DNA from 4 places in the Lysinibacillus sp. JNUCC 51 genome. Region 2 is predicted to be linked to each of the others. Evidence: riboswitches for the same ligand, from Rfam matches in the RefSeq annotation. Region 2 holds a riboswitch; each other region holds the start of a gene.
The links. A riboswitch is a leader RNA that binds a small molecule or an ion and turns the genes downstream of it on or off. The one in region 2 is predicted to bind S-adenosylmethionine.
Positions count from the first base shown of each region.

Region 1: another riboswitch for S-adenosylmethionine. It lies ahead of JNUCC51_RS14410 (bifunctional homocysteine S-methyltransferase/methylenetetrahydrofolate reductase); the one in region 2 lies ahead of metK (methionine adenosyltransferase).
Region 3: another riboswitch for S-adenosylmethionine. It lies ahead of metA (homoserine O-acetyltransferase MetA); the one in region 2 lies ahead of metK (methionine adenosyltransferase).
Region 4: another riboswitch for S-adenosylmethionine. It lies ahead of JNUCC51_RS22380 (Na+/H+ antiporter NhaC family protein); the one in region 2 lies ahead of metK (methionine adenosyltransferase).

Region 1 is NZ_CP065545.1:2,974,813-2,979,371, forward strand. Features, by position in the region: gene JNUCC51_RS14405 (protoporphyrinogen oxidase) at 15-1,403, shown strand; SAM riboswitch class I at 1,529-1,629, shown strand; gene JNUCC51_RS14410 (bifunctional homocysteine S-methyltransferase/methylenetetrahydrofolate reductase) at 2,092-3,939, shown strand; gene metH (methionine synthase) at 3,932-4,559, shown strand, end outside.
Region 2 is NZ_CP065545.1:3,549,587-3,554,145, forward strand. Features, by position in the region: gene pckA (phosphoenolpyruvate carboxykinase (ATP)) at 1-744, opposite strand, end outside; SAM riboswitch class I at 1,541-1,659, shown strand; gene metK (methionine adenosyltransferase) at 2,089-3,285, shown strand; gene JNUCC51_RS17240 (gamma carbonic anhydrase) at 3,458-3,976, opposite strand; gene JNUCC51_RS17245 (alpha/beta hydrolase) at 4,113-4,559, shown strand, end outside.
Region 3 is NZ_CP065545.1:4,894,429-4,898,987, forward strand. Features, by position in the region: gene JNUCC51_RS23715 (TSUP family transporter) at 1-90, opposite strand, end outside; gene JNUCC51_RS23720 (TrmB family transcriptional regulator) at 216-998, shown strand; gene JNUCC51_RS23725 (nucleotide excision repair endonuclease) at 1,072-1,443, opposite strand; SAM riboswitch class I at 1,638-1,748, shown strand; gene metA (homoserine O-acetyltransferase MetA) at 1,905-2,840, shown strand; gene JNUCC51_RS23735 (GerAB/ArcD/ProY family transporter) at 2,937-4,559, opposite strand, start outside.
Region 4 is NZ_CP065545.1:4,637,074-4,641,632, reverse strand. Features, by position in the region: gene crcB (fluoride efflux transporter CrcB) at 559-921, shown strand; gene crcB (fluoride efflux transporter CrcB) at 918-1,247, shown strand; gene JNUCC51_RS22385 (hypothetical protein) at 1,278-1,625, shown strand; SAM riboswitch class I at 1,875-1,981, shown strand; gene JNUCC51_RS22380 (Na+/H+ antiporter NhaC family protein) at 2,059-3,351, shown strand; gene JNUCC51_RS22375 (antibiotic biosynthesis monooxygenase family protein) at 4,018-4,329, opposite strand; gene JNUCC51_RS22370 (ArsR/SmtB family transcription factor) at 4,421-4,559, shown strand, end outside.

The DNA.
Region 1 (4,559 bases), 570 kb from region 2:
TAGGGGCGGTCAATATGAAAACAGTTGTTGTATTAGGTGGCGGAATAACTGGATTGTGTACGATGCATTATTTACAACGCCAAGTTCAGGAGAAAAACTTAGATGTAAAACTTGTACTTGTTGAAAAAAATACATACCTTGGTGGCAAGATTCACTCTGCATATGAACAAGGCTTCATCATGGAAACAGGAGCAGATTCTATTGTAGCTCGTCATAAAGGTGTCATGGAGTTAGTAGAGGAACTAAATTTTGAACAAAATCTTGTGTACAACGAAACAGGTATTTCGTATATTTACACAAATAATGAGCTACATGCCATCCCAGCAGACTCAACGTTCGGTATTCCTATGAGCTTGCAATCTCTTGAGGAAAGCACGCTTGTATCAGAGGAAGGTAAAAAAGTAGCATTAAAGGATTTAACAATGCCAAATGAAAGGTTTACAAAGGAAAGCTCGATTGGGGAATTTTTAACGTATTATTTAGGTGAGGAGCTTGTTCAGAACCAAATAGCTCCTGTACTTGCAGGTGTATATTCTGGAGATTTAAATCAACTTTCAATTGCTTCTACTTTACCGTATTTAATCGATTACAAAAACGATTACGGTAGTATTATTAAAGGTTTCGATGCAAACAGAGAACAATTTGTGAAAGCAGCCAATAAAAAATTTATTTCATTTAAAAATGGTTTATCATCACTAATTGATCGATTTGAAGAAACATTAACGGATGTAGAAATTATAAAAGGGATTGCCACTACTAGCGTTAAAAAGCAGGAGAATCAATATTCTGTTACATTAGCAAACGGTAAAATGATTGAAGCAAATCATATTGTATTGGCACTGCCAAATGAATCGGTAAAAAGCTTATTACAGGATGGATCTTTGAACTACTATTTTGAACAATTTAATACGGCATCCGCCATTACTATTTATTTAGGGTTTGATGTACCCGATAATAGATTACCTGCAGATGGAACAGGCTATATTGTGTCACATAATTCGGATGTTATATGTAATGCAGCAACGTGGACTAGTCGCAAGTGGAAACACACTTCAGCAGAAGGGAAATTACTTGTACGACTTTTTTATAAGAGCATTAACCCTGAGTATGAGAGATTGCGTATGATGACAGATGAAGAGTTAGCTGCAGTTGCTCTTGAGGATGTAAGAAAAAGCTTGGGGATTGAGGAGAAACCAACTGTTGTTGGCGTGACAAAATGGATCGACCAGATGCCGAAGTACGACTTGGCACATCGTGAAGCATTGCAAGGCCTCTCACAAGAACTTGAGAAAAACTATCCAAATTTATCAATAGCGGGATGCTCTTATTTTGGAGTAGGCATAGGCGCATGTATTCAAAATGGTAAAAAAATTGGTGAAGAACTTGCTGGAAAACTATCGTAAATGTTTGATATAAATCAAAATATAATATTTTTCGTAAAAATTATCCTTTGTTCAGTGAAATAGTCTTGACTCAATCGTCTGTAAACGTTATGATTCTTTTAATTATTTAAAAAATTCATACTAAATTCTTATCAAGAGAAGCTGAGGGACTGGCCCTATGAAGCTTCAGCAACCAACTTTATTGTCAGGTGCTAAATCCAGAAGACCGTTGTGTCGAAGATGAGAAGGAAAACAATTACGAAACGTTAAAGCCTTCTTTTTTTGTGAAAGAAGGCTTTTTTATTTTAACTTCTTTCAGCTGAAGTCTCCCACCTCTATAGGTGGTGAGATGAATCCGGATTTAAGTTACTTTTCAGCGGGTGTCCATACATCCGCTGAAATAGAGGAACTCAGGCTAAGTGCTTCACGTCCTGTGAAAACGCCTGAGTGACCAACGTCGTGTTGGCCTAAAGCCTCCGGCGGATGTTACGGAATCGGAAAGGAGTACTTAGAGGATGTTAGCCTAAAATCATCGCATCCATGCGATAACGGCTAACTGACCTGCATCTGTAATAACGCCACGTCCTGTGGCATTACCGAAATGACCGACATCGTGTCGTCCCTCACGCAGGCCTAAGCACAAAGCCGATTCTGGACGCAATTACGGCGAGGCATAATTGATATAGATAAGGGAAGAGAGGCTAATTTTATGGGATTGATTGAAAGGTTAAAAACGCATGTTCTTACAGCAGATGGTGCAATTGGTACGGTTTTGTACGGCTATGGCTTGGAGTACTGCCATGAGGAAATGAATGTACAGAGACCTGAATTAATTGAAAAGATTCATAGAGAATATATAGCAGCTGGTGCAGATATTATTCAAACGAACACATACGGAGCTAATGCCATAAAGTTAGCCCGCTATGGATTAGAATCCCGTGTACAGCAGTTTAATGAAGCCGCTATAACTATTGCGAAACGAGCAGCGGCAGATGGTGGACAATTTGTTCTGGGTACTATTGGGGGAATCCGTGGTATTCGAAAAAGTGACGCAACGTTAGAGCAAATTTTAGCAACTGTTGATGAGCAGGCAACTGTTTTACTTGCAGGAAATCCAGATGGTCTTTTACTTGAAACATATTATGATTTTGAAGAGCTAACAGCGACTTTATCAATGCTACGAGCTAAAACGGAATTACCTATCATTGCGCAAGTTTCTATGCACGAGCCCGGAATATTACAAAATGGAATGAGCTTAAATAACGCCTTACATGAACTTGAAGCGTTAGGCGCTGATATCGTGGGTGTTAACTGTCGTTTAGGTCCTCACCATACTATACAAGCATTTGAAGGTGTAGAGCTTCCTGAGAAGGCATTTATGTCAGCGTATCCGAACGCCTCTCTTCTTGATTTGGAGGATGGCCGTGTCGTTTATGAGTCGGAGGCAGATTATTTTGGCCGAGCGGCTGTAGAGCTTCGTGATCAAGGGGTACGTTTAATTGGTGGCTGTTGTGGTACGACACCAAAGCATATTGCCTCAGCGAAAAAGTACTTAGAAGAGCTATCACCGGTTGAGGAAAAGTATGCAAAGCCAGAAAAAGTAGAGGTTGTCCGTGAGGCAGAGCCAGCAAATTATGAACCCTTACATATAAAAGTAAAACGCGAACGCTCGATTATTGTGGAGTTAGATACACCGAGACATTTAGAAATTGAAGGCTTTATTGAAGGTGCAAAAAAAATATATGAGGCGGGCGCGGATGTAGTCATGATGGCAGATAATTCACTCGCTTCTCCAAGGATTAGTAATGTCGCAATGGGTGCCTTGCTGAAAGAAACGCACGGGGTACGCCCGTTGACACACATAACATGCCGAGATCGTAATTTAATTGGTCTTCAATCACATTTAATGGGATTAAATGCACTAGGGATTCATGATATTTTAGCAGTTACTGGAGATCCGACAAAGGTAGGCGATTTCCCAGGAGCAACTAGCGTTTATGACGTATCTTCAATGGAGCTAATTCAATTAATAAAACAGTTAAATGAAGGTGTATCGTTCTCAGGGAAACCACTTCGTAAAAAGGCAAATTTCTCTGTAGCGGCTGCATTTAATCCTAATGTACGTGTACTAGATCGTGCTGTCTCTCGATTAGAGAAGAAAATTGAACATGGGGCAGATTATTTTATTTCACAGCCTGTTTATACAAAGGAAAAAATCGTGGAAATTTACGAGGCGACAAAGCATTTAGAAACTCCAATTTATATAGGTATTATGCCAGTAACGAGCTATAAAAGTGCGGAGTTCTTACACCATGAAGTCCCAGGCATCAAACTATCTGATGATGCGTTATCACGTATGAAGGCTTGTGGCGATGATAAGGAACGCGCAACACTAGAAGGGATTGCAATTGCCAAGGAATTAGTAGAAGTAGTAGCGGAATATTTCAATGGAATTTACCTCATCACACCATTTTTACGCTATGATATGACGCTAGAATTAATGAAATTTATTGAGCAATTGGATGAACAGAAAAAAGGGGTAAGTATAAATGGCTAAGCACTTGATTGAAGAGCAACTAGAAAAACGAATTTTAATTCTTGATGGCGCAATGGGTACAATGCTACAAAATGAAAATTTATCAGCAGAGGATTTTGGCGGCGAGGAATATGATGGCTGTAATGAAAATCTTGTACTAACTAGACCAGATGTGCTTGAAAAAGTTCATAGAAAATATTTAGAGGCTGGAGCAGATATTATTTGTACAAATACATTTGGAGGTACACCACTTGTATTAAATGAATATGATCTTGGTGCGAAGGCAGAAGAAATTAACAAACGTGCTGTAGAAATTGCACGTAAAGTAGTAGATGCGTTTTCAACATCCGATTGGCCACGTTTTGTAGCTGGGGCAATGGGGCCAACTACAAAAACCTTGTCAGTTACAGGTGGAATTACATTTGATGAGCTAGAGGAAAATTTCTATCTTCAAGCTAAGTCATTAATCGAAGCCGGAGCGGATGTTCTATTGCTAGAGACTAGTCAGGATATGTTGAATGTTAAGGCAGGAACATTGGGAGTATCTCGTGCCTTCGAAGCAACTGGAAAAGAGCTACCTGTGATGATTTCAGGAACAATTGAACCGATGGGAACGACACTGGCCGGTCAAACAATTGATG
Region 2 (4,559 bases):
GCGGTCAGGATCAGCTGATAAAGTAGTTTTACCTGTTCCAGATAAACCGAAGAATAATGCAACATCACCAGCTTCACCAACGTTTGCTGAGCAGTGCATTGAAAGGATGCCTTGTTGTGGTAATAAGTAGTTCATAATACCAAAAATTGATTTTTTGATTTCACCTGCGTATTCAGTACCACCGATTAGGATAATTTTCTTTTCAAGTGATACAATGATGAATGTTTCAGAAGCAGTGCCATCAACTGCAGGGTCTGCTTTAAAGTTAGGAGCTGAGATAACAGTGAAGTCAGCAACATGAGAAGCTAATTCTTCTTTAGTTGGACGGATAAATAATTGATGAGCGAAAAGATTGTGCCAAGCATATTCATTGATTACTTGGATGCTTAATTGTGAATCTTTGTCAGCACCAGCAAAGCCTTTGAATACGAATAATTCGTCACGTTCTTTTAAATATTTTACTACTTTTACATATAAGTTATCGAACACTTCAGAAGAAATTGGTTGGTTAACTTTCCCCCAGTCAATTTTATCCTTTGTGCTCTCTTCTTCTACCGTATATTTATCTTTAGGTGAACGACCAGTGTATTTGCCAGTTTCTGCACGAACTGCGCCATCTACTGTTAACATAGCTTCACCACGAGATGTAGCTTTTTCAGCTAATTGTGGTACTGAAAGTTGAACATTAATGTTACCGCCGTTTAATAATTCCTTCAGTTCGGTTGCAATTTCTACTGAATTCATCGATTAAATACCATCCTTTTTTATAGTATTCCCTTGAGTCTGAGGGAGATTTTCTTAATTTCAAAAATAGTATAACACAATTGCTTAAATAATCTATACTAATTCAGAAATTATTTTTCAGATTTTATTACTTTTCAAGAAAACGACAAAAAGTAAATTGATTCGTTTTGATAATGCTTTTTACCCTATTTAATAAGTGTTCACACATTCACTTTCGACACAGCAAAATTGTCTTTGGAAGCTTTTAGCTAACATGAGGTTCGCACAGGATGTGAAGTTTTAGCTTGTTTCTTTACTAGTTGGAGCTTGTCTTCGACTGAAATGGGGCTACAATCATATTCATCCACCCACATGTTCTGTAGCTGACGCTTTGCTTTCACTACAAAATGTGCTGTAAAGGGTTACACATATGTTAACACATGATGTGAGGTGGAGAGTAGGGATTATTTTGTTTTAATTTACAGTATAATACAAATTAGTTTCTCGATATATTTCCCATACTTTATTTATATGAATACAATCAATTAAGCCTCCGCATAATTGCGTCCGGAATCTGCAGCTTCAAGCCAACAAATGTTTTTTGCGCGAAAGCGTAATGCTAATGTAGCGTCAGCGGCACTATGCGTTGTTGTTGCCTCACTTTCACATAAATTTTCACAGGACGTAGTGTTCTCAGCGGATGTCTTTTGTACCGAAAGCGTAGCGACAGGTACGGGTGTTTTGACATTCGCTAAAAGAAGTTAAAAATATTTGACAATGTTCGACCTTTTACGTATTATGAGATATTGAACGGATACTCTTATCCCGAGCTGGTGGAGGGTCAGGCCCTGTGAAACCCGGCAACCTGCATGAACTATTTCACGACATGCGCTGGTGCCAACCTGATGCAAGGGAAAACCCCTTGAACGATAAGAGTGAAAGGTTATGAAGTCATTATTCCTTTCCTCATGTTAAGTAAACGTGAGAAAAGGATTTTTTTTTTGTTAAAAACGAATTAAAGGTAAGTATTTAGTCCTTTCCTTATTATAATGACGGATCTTTCAAAATCCTCGTGTTAAAAGCAGCAGCTGTTTATTTGCGTGTAAGTGAAACGACAGCAACAGTTGTTTTATTGTGCGAAAGCGAAGTGCAAACGTAGCGACAGCAACAGTTGTTTCATTGTGCGAAAGCGAAGTGTAAACGTAGCGACAGCAACAGTTGTTTCATTGTGCGAAAGCGAAGTGTAAACGTAGCGACAGCAACAACGGCTTGAGAGTTCAATCCTTAGGGGCGAACTTGACATGGGTAATGAGTACCGTATTAATTCGCAAATATTATTTGTATAAGTTATAGGAGGAAAATCAAATGACAAACCGTCGACTATTTACATCAGAGAGTGTAACAGAAGGACATCCAGACAAAATTTGTGACCAAATCTCGGATGCCATTTTAGATGCCATTTTAGCAGAAGATCCAAACGCACGTGTAGCGTGTGAAACAACAGTAACAACAGGCTTAGCATTAGTAGCAGGAGAAATTACTACTTCTACTTATGTAGATATTAAAGGTATCGTTCGTGATACTGTAGCAGAAATCGGTTATACACGTGGGAAATACGGCTTTGATGCTGAAAACCTAGCAGTACTTGTTGCTATTGGCGAGCAATCACCTGATATCGCTCAAGGTGTTGACCAAGCATTAGAGGCCCGTGAAGGCTCTATGACAGATGCTGACATTGAAGCAATTGGCGCAGGCGACCAAGGTTTAATGTTCGGTTATGCATGTAACGAAACGCCAGAGCTTATGCCGTTACCAATTAGTTTAGCGCATAAATTAGCTCGTCGTTTAACGGAAGTTCGTAAATCTGGTGAACTATCTTATTTACGTCCAGATGGAAAAACACAAGTAACGGTTGAATATGATGAAAACAATGTACCAGTACGCGTTGATACGATTGTAATTTCAACACAGCATGATGAAGAAGCTACACTTGAGCAAATTCAAGCAGACTTAAAAAAATTCGTTATTGCTCCAGTTGTTCCAAGTGAATTACTAGATGCAGATACTAAATATTTCATCAACCCAACAGGCCGATTCGTAATTGGTGGTCCTAAAGGGGATGCTGGTCTAACTGGACGTAAAATCATCGTTGATACATACGGTGGCTATGCACGTCATGGTGGAGGTGCTTTCTCAGGTAAGGACGCAACTAAGGTAGACCGTTCAGCGGCATATGCAGCACGCTATGTAGCAAAAAATATCGTAGCAGCTGGATTAGCAGATCGAGCTGAAGTACAACTAGCTTATGCAATTGGTGTTGCTCAACCTGTATCTATTGCTGTTGATACATTTGGGACAGGAAAAGTTGCAGAAAGTGAAATTGTAAAATGGGTACGCGAGCTATTTGATCTACGCCCAGCGGGGATTATTAAAATGCTTAATCTGCGTCGTCCTATTTATAAGCAAACTGCAGCATATGGTCACTTCGGTCGTACTGATTTAAATGTACCTTGGGAACAAACAGACAAAGCTGACGCATTAAAAGAAAAAGCAGTTTTATAAACTATTCAGCTAAAGTGATGAAGTAGCTAGGAAAATATTTTAAAATACTATTGATGAAAGGGGCTTTAATAGCCCCTTTCGCTGTTTTTAACGAAAAAAATAAGCTCCTAATCGTGGATGGCTCGGTTGCCCAAGCAAACGTGGAGCTGCTTTGATTTAGTTGAAATAGCTATTAATTTTTTGATTGAAGAGATTTATAGTATTGACCTTTTTCTACATATTCACGTATGATGCGTTCCATATCTTCTTTATCTTCATCATTTAATTCTCTTACAACCTTTGCAGGACGACCTAATGCTAAGCTATTTGGAGGAATGACTTTGCCTGGAGGTACAAGACTACCCGCTCCAATGAATGCACCCTCGCCAATCTCCGCCCCGTCTAATACTATAGAGCCCATACCTATTAAGGCTTTTTTTCGAATCGTACAACTATGTAAAGTTACCTGATGTCCTACTGTTACTTCATCTTCAATAATTAGTGGATATTTGGGGCTTTGATGTAAGCAACAGAGGTCTTGAATACTAACTCTTTTTCCTATAATTGTTGGTGATACATCCCCTCGGATAACTGTGTTAAACCAAATCGTCGTTTCAGCACCTATTGTAACGTCACCAGTAACGGTTGCATAATCGGCAATAAAAACAGATGGATCGATATTGGGTGTCTTACCTTTAAATGGATAGATCATTAGAATCGCCTCTTTTCTTTCTATGATGTAATATTATCGTATCAAATACGCAACTTGATGGAAATATAAAATTAAAATGATCTAGATATTCCGATATAATCATTGTGTAATTATTTTTTTAGGAGGACTATGAGAAATGTGGAAATGGGAAGCTGATGGACAAGCAAAGGCTGTGGTTGCTATTCTTCATGGTGCATATGAAAATCACCGTTGGTATGCATGGCTTATAGAAAAACTTAGATTGGAAGGCTTCCACATAGTCATGGGGGATTTACCTAATCACGGAGTAAATGTAGGATTTTCACGTGTTCACGATGAAGATTTTAAAGAATACAACAAATATACAAGGCATTTAATGGAGAATGCTTTTTCGTATAATTTACCTGTATTTTTAATAGGACATGGGCTTGGTGCGACACTATTACTACATACCATGCAAAAACGAAAATATGAATGTGCAGGGATTATAATAACTTCACCTTGGCTTCAGTTAAAGCTATTGCCAGGTAAACTATCGAATGCTTTAACTAGTTTAAGTGCCCTGACTGCAAATGTGAAGTTGACCCATGAAATTACATTAGAA
Region 3 (4,559 bases), 1.3 Mb from region 2:
ACCACCTCCTACGACTGCGTCTACAAAGGCGGCTAAAAATCCAAAAGATATTAATAATATAACTACATTTAAATCTACTTCAAATAGCATGCTTACACCTCTTTAAATAGTTACTACTGAAATAGTAACTAAATTCTATAGAACTGTAAAGATTAATTTTTTCGTTGGCTTATCTTCATGGCCTTAACTTATAATAGAGGTAATGGAGGGATTCGATGGAATTATTAATCGCCCAATTAAAAGAACTGGGATTCACAGAATATGAAGCAAAGGCCTATACTGCACTCGTCCAAAATAGTCATGTGAGTGCCTATCAAGTAAGTAAAAATTCCGGTATCCCACGTGCAAGAATATACGACATACTTGATGTACTTGTTGAAAAAGGGTTAGTACTGAAAGAAGAAACGGCAGATCAAACGACATACTCTTCCATTCCTGTCGCTGTGTTTTTACAACAAATTCAGCAACGTTGGCAATCGAATTTTACGTCGATTAGTGATCAATTAGAAAAATTAGAGATAAAAGAGCAGGAAGCGGAGCATAAGGTTGTCACGCTAAAAGGGAAAGATGCAATCGTCAATTATTGTCAGTCATTATTAAAACAAGCGCAGAAAAAAGTTATATTATCGATGTGGGAAGATATGTATGAAGAATTGCGAGAAGATATACATGAGGTCGCGAAGCATATTCCTGTTCATGGAATTACCTTGTATGTAGAGGACCATATAGCTTCCATTGATCAACACCGTATCACTCGCTATACAAAGAATGCGTCTACACCTCATTGGTTTATTTTATCGATAGATGGCAAGCAAATGATTTATGGTCACTCTCCGTCAAATCAAGAAACGGCTTTTATTACAAATGATCCTGTTCATATATATTTATTAGAGGATTATATATGGCATGACGTGCTTGTCAATCGACTGTTAAAGAGCGATGATACGGAACTTGAGGAATGGATTACTAAAGAACGTAAAGCATTTTTCTTAGAATGAAAGTATAAAAAAAGAATCTGCAAGCCGTCCTGTACATTACAGAGGGCAAGCAGATTCTTTTTTTCGTTAAATATTAATAAAAAACTTTATCAACATTGTATTTAGCACGGAATTTATTGATCGCGTACGTTTCGTAAATTTCACGTTCCATTGGATCTTCTACTTCGTACACTTCAATTTTGAAAACTTCATCACGATGATTTTTCATTGGTGACACATTGTCCTCAAAATGTTTTTTAATACGTTGACGAATTTTACGTGCTTTACCGACAAATAATAACTCATTCTCTTCATTATAGAATAAGAAAATACCACCGTTTTCACGTGTGATTTTATGGAAATCAATAAAACCGTGGTACGGTGTAATTGGTACATCACCTGGTTTTAAATCTTGTTCGCGTTGGCGAATAACCACATTTGGTTTTGGAAATTCAATATTAATCAAACTATTCACGTTCCTCTCTGTTACTAAAGGTATATGTTAACATAATTACAGCATGTTTACCATAGAATAAACATAGTTCCCTTCAGAATTAGTGTTTAACAAATTACATAATGACATGCATAGTTAATAACAAAATATTCTATGTTTTATTGATATTCTTAATTGTTCATGTTACAATTCTTTTTAATTAAATAATCTTATCATGAGAAGTTGAGGGATTTGGCCCGATGACGCTTCAGCAACCTCTAACTAAAGTTAGAAAGGTGCTAATTCCAGCAAAGGATTTATCCTTTGAGAGATAAGAGTGAACGTGGAAAAATCCTTCTCATTCTATCTCATATGGAATGAGGGGGATTTTTTAATTTATCGTTTGATATTTGAGCTTTGCGCAGGGCCCGTGCATTGATCTTAAGGCACTAATTGATTCTAACAGAGAAAAATTATTGAGAGGGGAATGCAAGATGCCAATTAATATTCCGAAAAACTTACCAGCTGGAGAACATTTACGTGAGGAAAAAATCTTCGTTATGGAAGAGGACAGAGCAAAAACTCAACAAATTCGTCCGTTAAATATATTAATTTTAAATTTAATGCCGGAAAAAGAAAAAACAGAACTGCAATTACTACGTTTATTAGGGAATACACCTTTACAAGTAAATATTACATTTTTAAATACGGCTACGCATGAATCGAAAAATGTCAGTAAATCACATTTACAGTTATTTTACACGACCTTCAATCAAATTCGTCATCGCCGCTATGATGGCATGATTATTACGGGTGCACCAGTAGAGAAAATGGATTTTGAAGAAGTGAACTACTGGCAGGAAATTTCAGAAATTATGGATTGGTCCAAGACAAACGTAACTTCGGTTTTACATATATGTTGGGGTGCACAAGCAGCGTTATACCATCATTACGGTATCGGTAAAATTGGGCTTCCTGCTAAATGCTCAGGTGTATATTCTCATGTCATTACGGATTTAACAGTGGATTTAGTCCGTGGCTTTAGTGATTTATTTACGGCACCACATTCACGTTATACATCTGTATCAATTGATGAAGTACTAAGCCATCCTGATTTACGATTACTTTCTTATTCAGAAGATGCTGGAGTTTTCATTGTGCAATCTAAGGATAATAAAAACATTATGATTACTGGCCATCTTGAATATGATGCGACAACTTTAGCCGATGAGTATAGTCGCGACGTTGCGAAAGGATTAGATATTGAGGTACCTGTAAATTACTTCCCACATGATAATCCAGAAAATGAACCGATTAATTCATGGCGTGCCCATACACATTTATTATTTTCGAATTGGTTGAACTACTATGTTTACCAAGAAACACCATACGAATGGGATTTCGTTGATGAGATTGAATATCATATTTAACACTGTAGCAATTAATAAAATGATGACCTTGATATTTGAGGGTCATCATTTTTAACATTATGCTGTTTAATTTTCTGATGAATTTTTATTTCTATCTTAGCTTGAAGTATTGCCGGTATCCCGATCACTATCACTCTGTGTAGTATTGCTGCTACTATCACTCTGTGAAGGATTTTCGATATTGCTACTACTTGCACTTTGAGTAGCATTCCCGGCATTGTTACTACTTTCATTTTGAGTAGCATTACCAGCATTGTTACTACTTGCACTTTGAGTAGCATTACCAGCATTGTTACTACTTTCATTTTGAGTAGCATTACCAGCATTGTTACTACTTTCATTTTGAGTAGCATTACCAGCATTGTTACTACTTTCATTTTGAGTAGCATTCCCGGCATTGTTGCTACTATTACTTTGAGTAGAATTATCGTTATTGCTAGTACTTAATTTTTGAGAAGCATTTCCACCATTACTGCTACTAGCACTCTGGGCTGAATTACTGTTATTTCTACTACTTTCACCTTGTGTTGCATTTCCAGGATTGCTACTACTATCAGTTTGAGTAGAATTATCGTTATTACTAGTACTTACATTTTGAGAAGCATTTCCGCCATTACTGCTATTAGCACTCTGTGTAGAATTACCGTTATTATTGCTACCTGCAACTTGAGAAGCATTTCCGTTATTACTACCACTTTCATTCTGTGTACTACAATTACTTTGTGTATTATTTCCTTGATTACCGTTAATTTTGCGAATTTTCGCGACAAGTAGTAAAACTAATGGTAATAAGATTGCGAAAAAAAAGGAAAAAATAGGCCAAGTCTCTCTATTGTAAATATCTGAATGAATGATATTAGGATGAACAATTTGTGAAAGTCCAAGGATAATCAATCCAAATGGTAAAATGAGCGGTCGATGATTTTTAATTTTACATATTTGTGCGATGCCGATGACCCCGGCGTAAAAAAACATAAAAGTTTTAATATAAATTGATATTATCCACATGGCTGCCATAATAACTTCAATACGTTGCAAAAAATTCCCGATTGAAATTCTTTGGGCTAATGAATAGCTAGGAAATGTCCTAGAAGCAGTATTTTCCGGACCTAGGACAAGGGTAGCTAGTGTGATGATAGCAATTAAGACAATCCCTCCAAGAATTGTGCCAATGTAAAAACCTTTTTGTGCTGATTCATGGACATTAACAGTAGAAGGAAAAATCATTAATAATATGACAAGTGGGAATGAAAAAATACCCATTAATCGAATAATACTAAGGAATAGTGATTTTGCTGGTGTTTCCATTATTGGCTGTAGATTTTCCATATGGACGGAAGGTGAAATACAAACTACAAATACAATAAAAATTAAAATAAACATTGCGAATAGTATTTCTGCAGAACGGGCAAAAACTTCAATTCCGAGAAATGCTGCATAAATAATGATAATACTGAACAGAAAAGCAAAGGCCATCATAGGTGTTTCTGGCATAATTTCTGTTTTCATGAAAATGCCAATGAAATATAATAATTCACCGGCAGAAATAAAGGATAGAATAATAAAGCCAATCGAAGTTATTTTTCCGAAAAAGCGACCTAATATTTTTTCATTAGCCTCTACAAATGTAAGGGTAGGTGTCTGTTTTCCTACAGTAACGTAAAGCTTTATTAAGAGTAAACTTAAAACGGCACTAATGATCGCTGCAATCCAGGCATC
Region 4 (4,559 bases), 1.1 Mb from region 2:
CTATCGGTGTACTAGTAATATGCCAATGCCACAATCTCCGTCCTTAGCAAGTTGAATATAAGTTGAAACGTCGTTTACTGTTTTGAATTTTACTGTGTGCTTTCTAAGGCCCCAGCCCTATAACAATAATAATTATTATTTAGTAATTTATGAATTAGTAGTGGCAGTTTTTCCGTTAACGGGCTTTCCGCATAACGGATTAACCGTTATCAGATTTTCAGTCAACGGTGTAATAGTGTTTGATTACTAAAGAGCTTCTCCTCCTTGTTAGATATATACATATTAAGAGATGATATAGGGACATTAACTACGAAGTAATTTGACAGGAAATATAAGAAATATATTTTTCTAAATCGATAGTTTACTAAAATAGTATTTTAGAAGAAAACATTTGAATCAAGGCTGGTAAAACGGAGTAAAATATAATAAAAAAATCATGTCATTTTAAATTTGATCTCTCTTTGATATATTTGAATCCATATAACTATAGAAATATATCTAAAGTGGGTATCTCATGATACACTTTTTAATATAGAAATTTAATAAGGAGTCTTTACTTTGAAATCATTTTTAGCTGTTGGAATTGGCGGATTTTTGGGAGCCATTTGTCGATATAGCCTTGGTCTAGCACTTTCAAATAACGGTGGTTTTCCATTTGCAACACTTTGCATAAACTTAATTGGTTGCTTTTGTTTAGCATGGCTATTTACAACGTTTACAAAGCGTACTCCTATTATTTTAGGAATTGGTACTGGCTTTTTTGGTGCCTTTACAACCTTTTCGACATTCTCATTAGAAACGCTATTACTTTTACAGGATAGTAAATGGCTACAAGCCGTTCTTTATATTTTAGTGAGTGTATTTGGCGGTTTAGCTTGTGCTTGGCTAGGATTTAAGCTTGCAAAGGGGCGCATCGTATGATAATTATTGGTATCGGTGGATTTTTGGGTGCACTAACAAGATTTTATCTTGGAAAATTGATTGTCCATACATACCCATGGGCAACATTTTTTATTAATATAACAGGTTCTTTTGCCCTTGGCTTTCTATTTGCATTACATCCAAGTGATTGGATTTGGCATTTTATAGGGCTTGGATTTTTAGGAGCCTATACGACCTTTTCAACATTTGGTTTTGAATGTTTGCAACTATTAGAGCAAAAAAAATGGAGACAAGCGATTATTTATATATGCACTACAGTTTTATTCGGTTTACTTTTCGCAGCACTTGGCTTTTTCCTTGTGTAGCAGCATTTATGAGAAACTAGAGGTGATTTTTTGACACAGCCTTCCATCGAACAATTAAAAGCGCTCGAAGCTGAAATTGAACAAACACTAAATACTTTAATCAACCTAGAACTAGAAGAAAACTTTCCAGAAATGAATACACGTTTTGCACAATTGCTTGCAAAGGTTCAAGCAGCTCAGTTAATTGATTATAAACTTGATGTCCTCGTTGACCCACAAGCATTCGCAACAGAAACATGTATTCTACTACAAAGTTTGATAGAGGCAAAGTCTAGACCACATAAAAGACAACGACTTCTAACGCATCGTATGATTTTAAAAATATGGCTGCGTAAAAATCAACGCTTTATGAACGAATTTTTACCACAAATGTTTTAGGCGCTCTCCATTTTAAAGGGCGCCTCCTTTTAAGTTGCAACACTTCTTTTAAATCCCCCTTCAATTGTTATATTAAGTTTTCACAACCGTACTAAAAATTACATTTCCTCTGACCCTTGTTACATGTTCAATTTTCCTCAATAAATTTTTCTGAATATAGCTTTAAAACAAAATTCGAATAAAAATATGTTGCAAATATCGGTTTTTTATTATAATATTTATTATTGTGAAAAAAAATAATATATTTGCTTCTTATCAAGAGAGATGGAGGGACTGGCCCAATGAAATCTCGGCAGCGGAACTTATGAATAAGTTACTGTGCCAAATCCAGCAGGCAAAGGCTTGATAGATAAGAGGAGTGTTTTATAAATATAAGGCCTCTTCTTGTTATCACAAGAAGAGGCCTTTTTTCGTAAAAAAGAATAGACATTTTTTGGAGGTAGACATGAAGAAAGAAAATCCATGGGCGCTCATCCCATTTGTTGTTTTTTTGATTTTATTTATTGGTTCAGGTGTTATTACAGGTGATTTTTACGCCTTCCCTGTCATTGTAGCCATTTCCATTTCAGGCGCTGTGGCTCTTGCGATGAATCGAAAAGAATCGTTTGCGCAAAAGGTTGATATTTTTTGCAAAGGCGCAGGAAATTTAAATGTCATGCTGATGGTTATTATTTTTCTTTTGGCTGGGGCCTTTTCAGAAGTAGCGAAAGGTATGGGGGCAGTGGATTCCACTGTTAACTTTGCTTTATCGGTCGTTCCGCCAAACCTGCTTGTCGTAGGCTTGTTCATTATTGCCTGCTTTATCTCCCTATCAATGGGTACATCGGTAGGAACGATTGTTGCACTAGCGCCAATTGGAGTTGGGATTAGCGGGCATATCGACCTTCCTATGGCTTTAGTAATGGCAGCGATTGTTGGTGGTTCGATGTTCGGTGATAATTTATCTTTTATTTCAGATACAACAATTACTGCCGTTCGCTCACAGGGCGCACAAATGAAGGATAAATTTAAGGTTAATTTTTGGATTGTGTTGCCGGCCGCTATTGTAACGAGCATTATTTTAGGGGTTATCACAATGGGTGAAACGGGACAAGTTGAGCATTTAAGTTATAGTTGGATAAAAATTGTTCCCTATGTTTTGGTTATTATTTTAGCGTTAGCTGGAATGAATGTTTTCCTTGTTCTAGCAACTGGGATTGTTCTCGCTGGGGCTGTTGGTTTAGCGGATGGCAGCTATCAATTAATGAGCCTTTTCCAAAAGATTGGCGAAGGAATGGCAGGCATGTATGAAATGGCATTCCTAGCAATATTAATAGCTGGAATGGTTGAGGTTATTAAGTTTAATGGAGGAATTGACTTTCTACTTCACCTTGCGACACGAAGAATTAAATCGAAAAAGGGTGCTGAATTTGGCATTGCTGGCCTAGTGGGCTTAACTAATTTATCTACTGCCAACAATACGATTGCAATTTTAATTGCTGGTCCGCTTGCAAAAAATATTGCTGATCAGTATGAGATTGAGCCGAGAAAGTCCGCAAGTATATTAGATATTTTCTCTTGTACGATCCAAGGCATTCTTCCATACGGAGCCCAATTCCTGGCAGCCGCAAGTGTAGCCGGCATATCGCCAGTGAGCATGCTACAATACTCTTTCTATCCAATCCTTATTGGAATTTGCGGAATCATCGCTATCCTTATCGGATACCCAGCAAAAAAGACAGCCTGATTTCATCACTTAAATAATATTGATATTACATTAAAATAATCCAATCGTTTTGAGAAAAGATTAATCAAAACGATTGGATTTTTTATTTGGGGTAATTCTGTAAGAACGTTATGAACACCTGCGTTACGTTAATTATCTGATTTGAACCGTCCTATACGGAACCGTACTTACAGTGGTATGAGAGGTCAGGGGTTAATCCCTCTCTCTTTCTCCATGAGCTGAATACGGTTCCGTATTGTTTGTTTGATAATTATATTCGGAATTTCCAAGGGGTTGATGTAAAATAATTGGTAATAAAATTTAATACTTTTAGAAAAGGTAGGTCTTGATGAATGAGCACAGTATATAAATCTTTAATAATCGCAGTAATTGTTGGACTCTTAATTTATATAGTTGAAGATTTTCATTTGAACTTTATCTGGATGTTTTTATTGTTATATGCCCTTTTTACTATAACTAATTCAGTAATAGATAAACTATTTAAAACGAGATGACATTCTTGTATAAGCCTTTATTGATCGTAGGTAACTTTTCTCCATATTAGTTCAGTGATGATTTCATGATACTATAATGTTCATAAGATTTTGATATTATTAGTTTTTAATCGCATAAAACGCTTATGTAATTAACGTTTTTCCATGGTAAAAAATCATCATATTGATACTTTCAATTCTTTATAAAAGAATAATCTTTTATAACTTCACAAATTTCCACATTATATTGCATGTACCATTTTTCTTTTCCGAATTGCTGTGCAACTAGATGTTTTGAATTTTCTCTCCACGCATGAATAGCCTCTAGTGATTCCCAATAGGATACAGTAATGCCCTTCCCTTCAGCATTTCTGGAGCTTTCTACACGGATAAAACCGGGCTGTTTTTGTGCTAGTTCATCCATTACTTCTGCCATTTTGGCATAGCCTTCTCCATCCTCGTCTGTTCTTTGTGATGTGAAAATTACGGCATAATATGTTTTCATAGCTATTTACTCCCACCTTTTTATGTATTATTGTAAACGATAAATACTTATACGAAAATCGAAATATGAAATGCAGAAAGGGTTGTGACGAATGGGTATTAATCCAAATATGGCTGAAATCGCTTCGCTTCTTGGAGAAACTTCTAGGGCTACGATGCTTGCTAGTATGATGGATGGTCGTTTTCATACTGCCAGTGAATTAGCTTATATGGCAGCTATTAAGCCTCAGA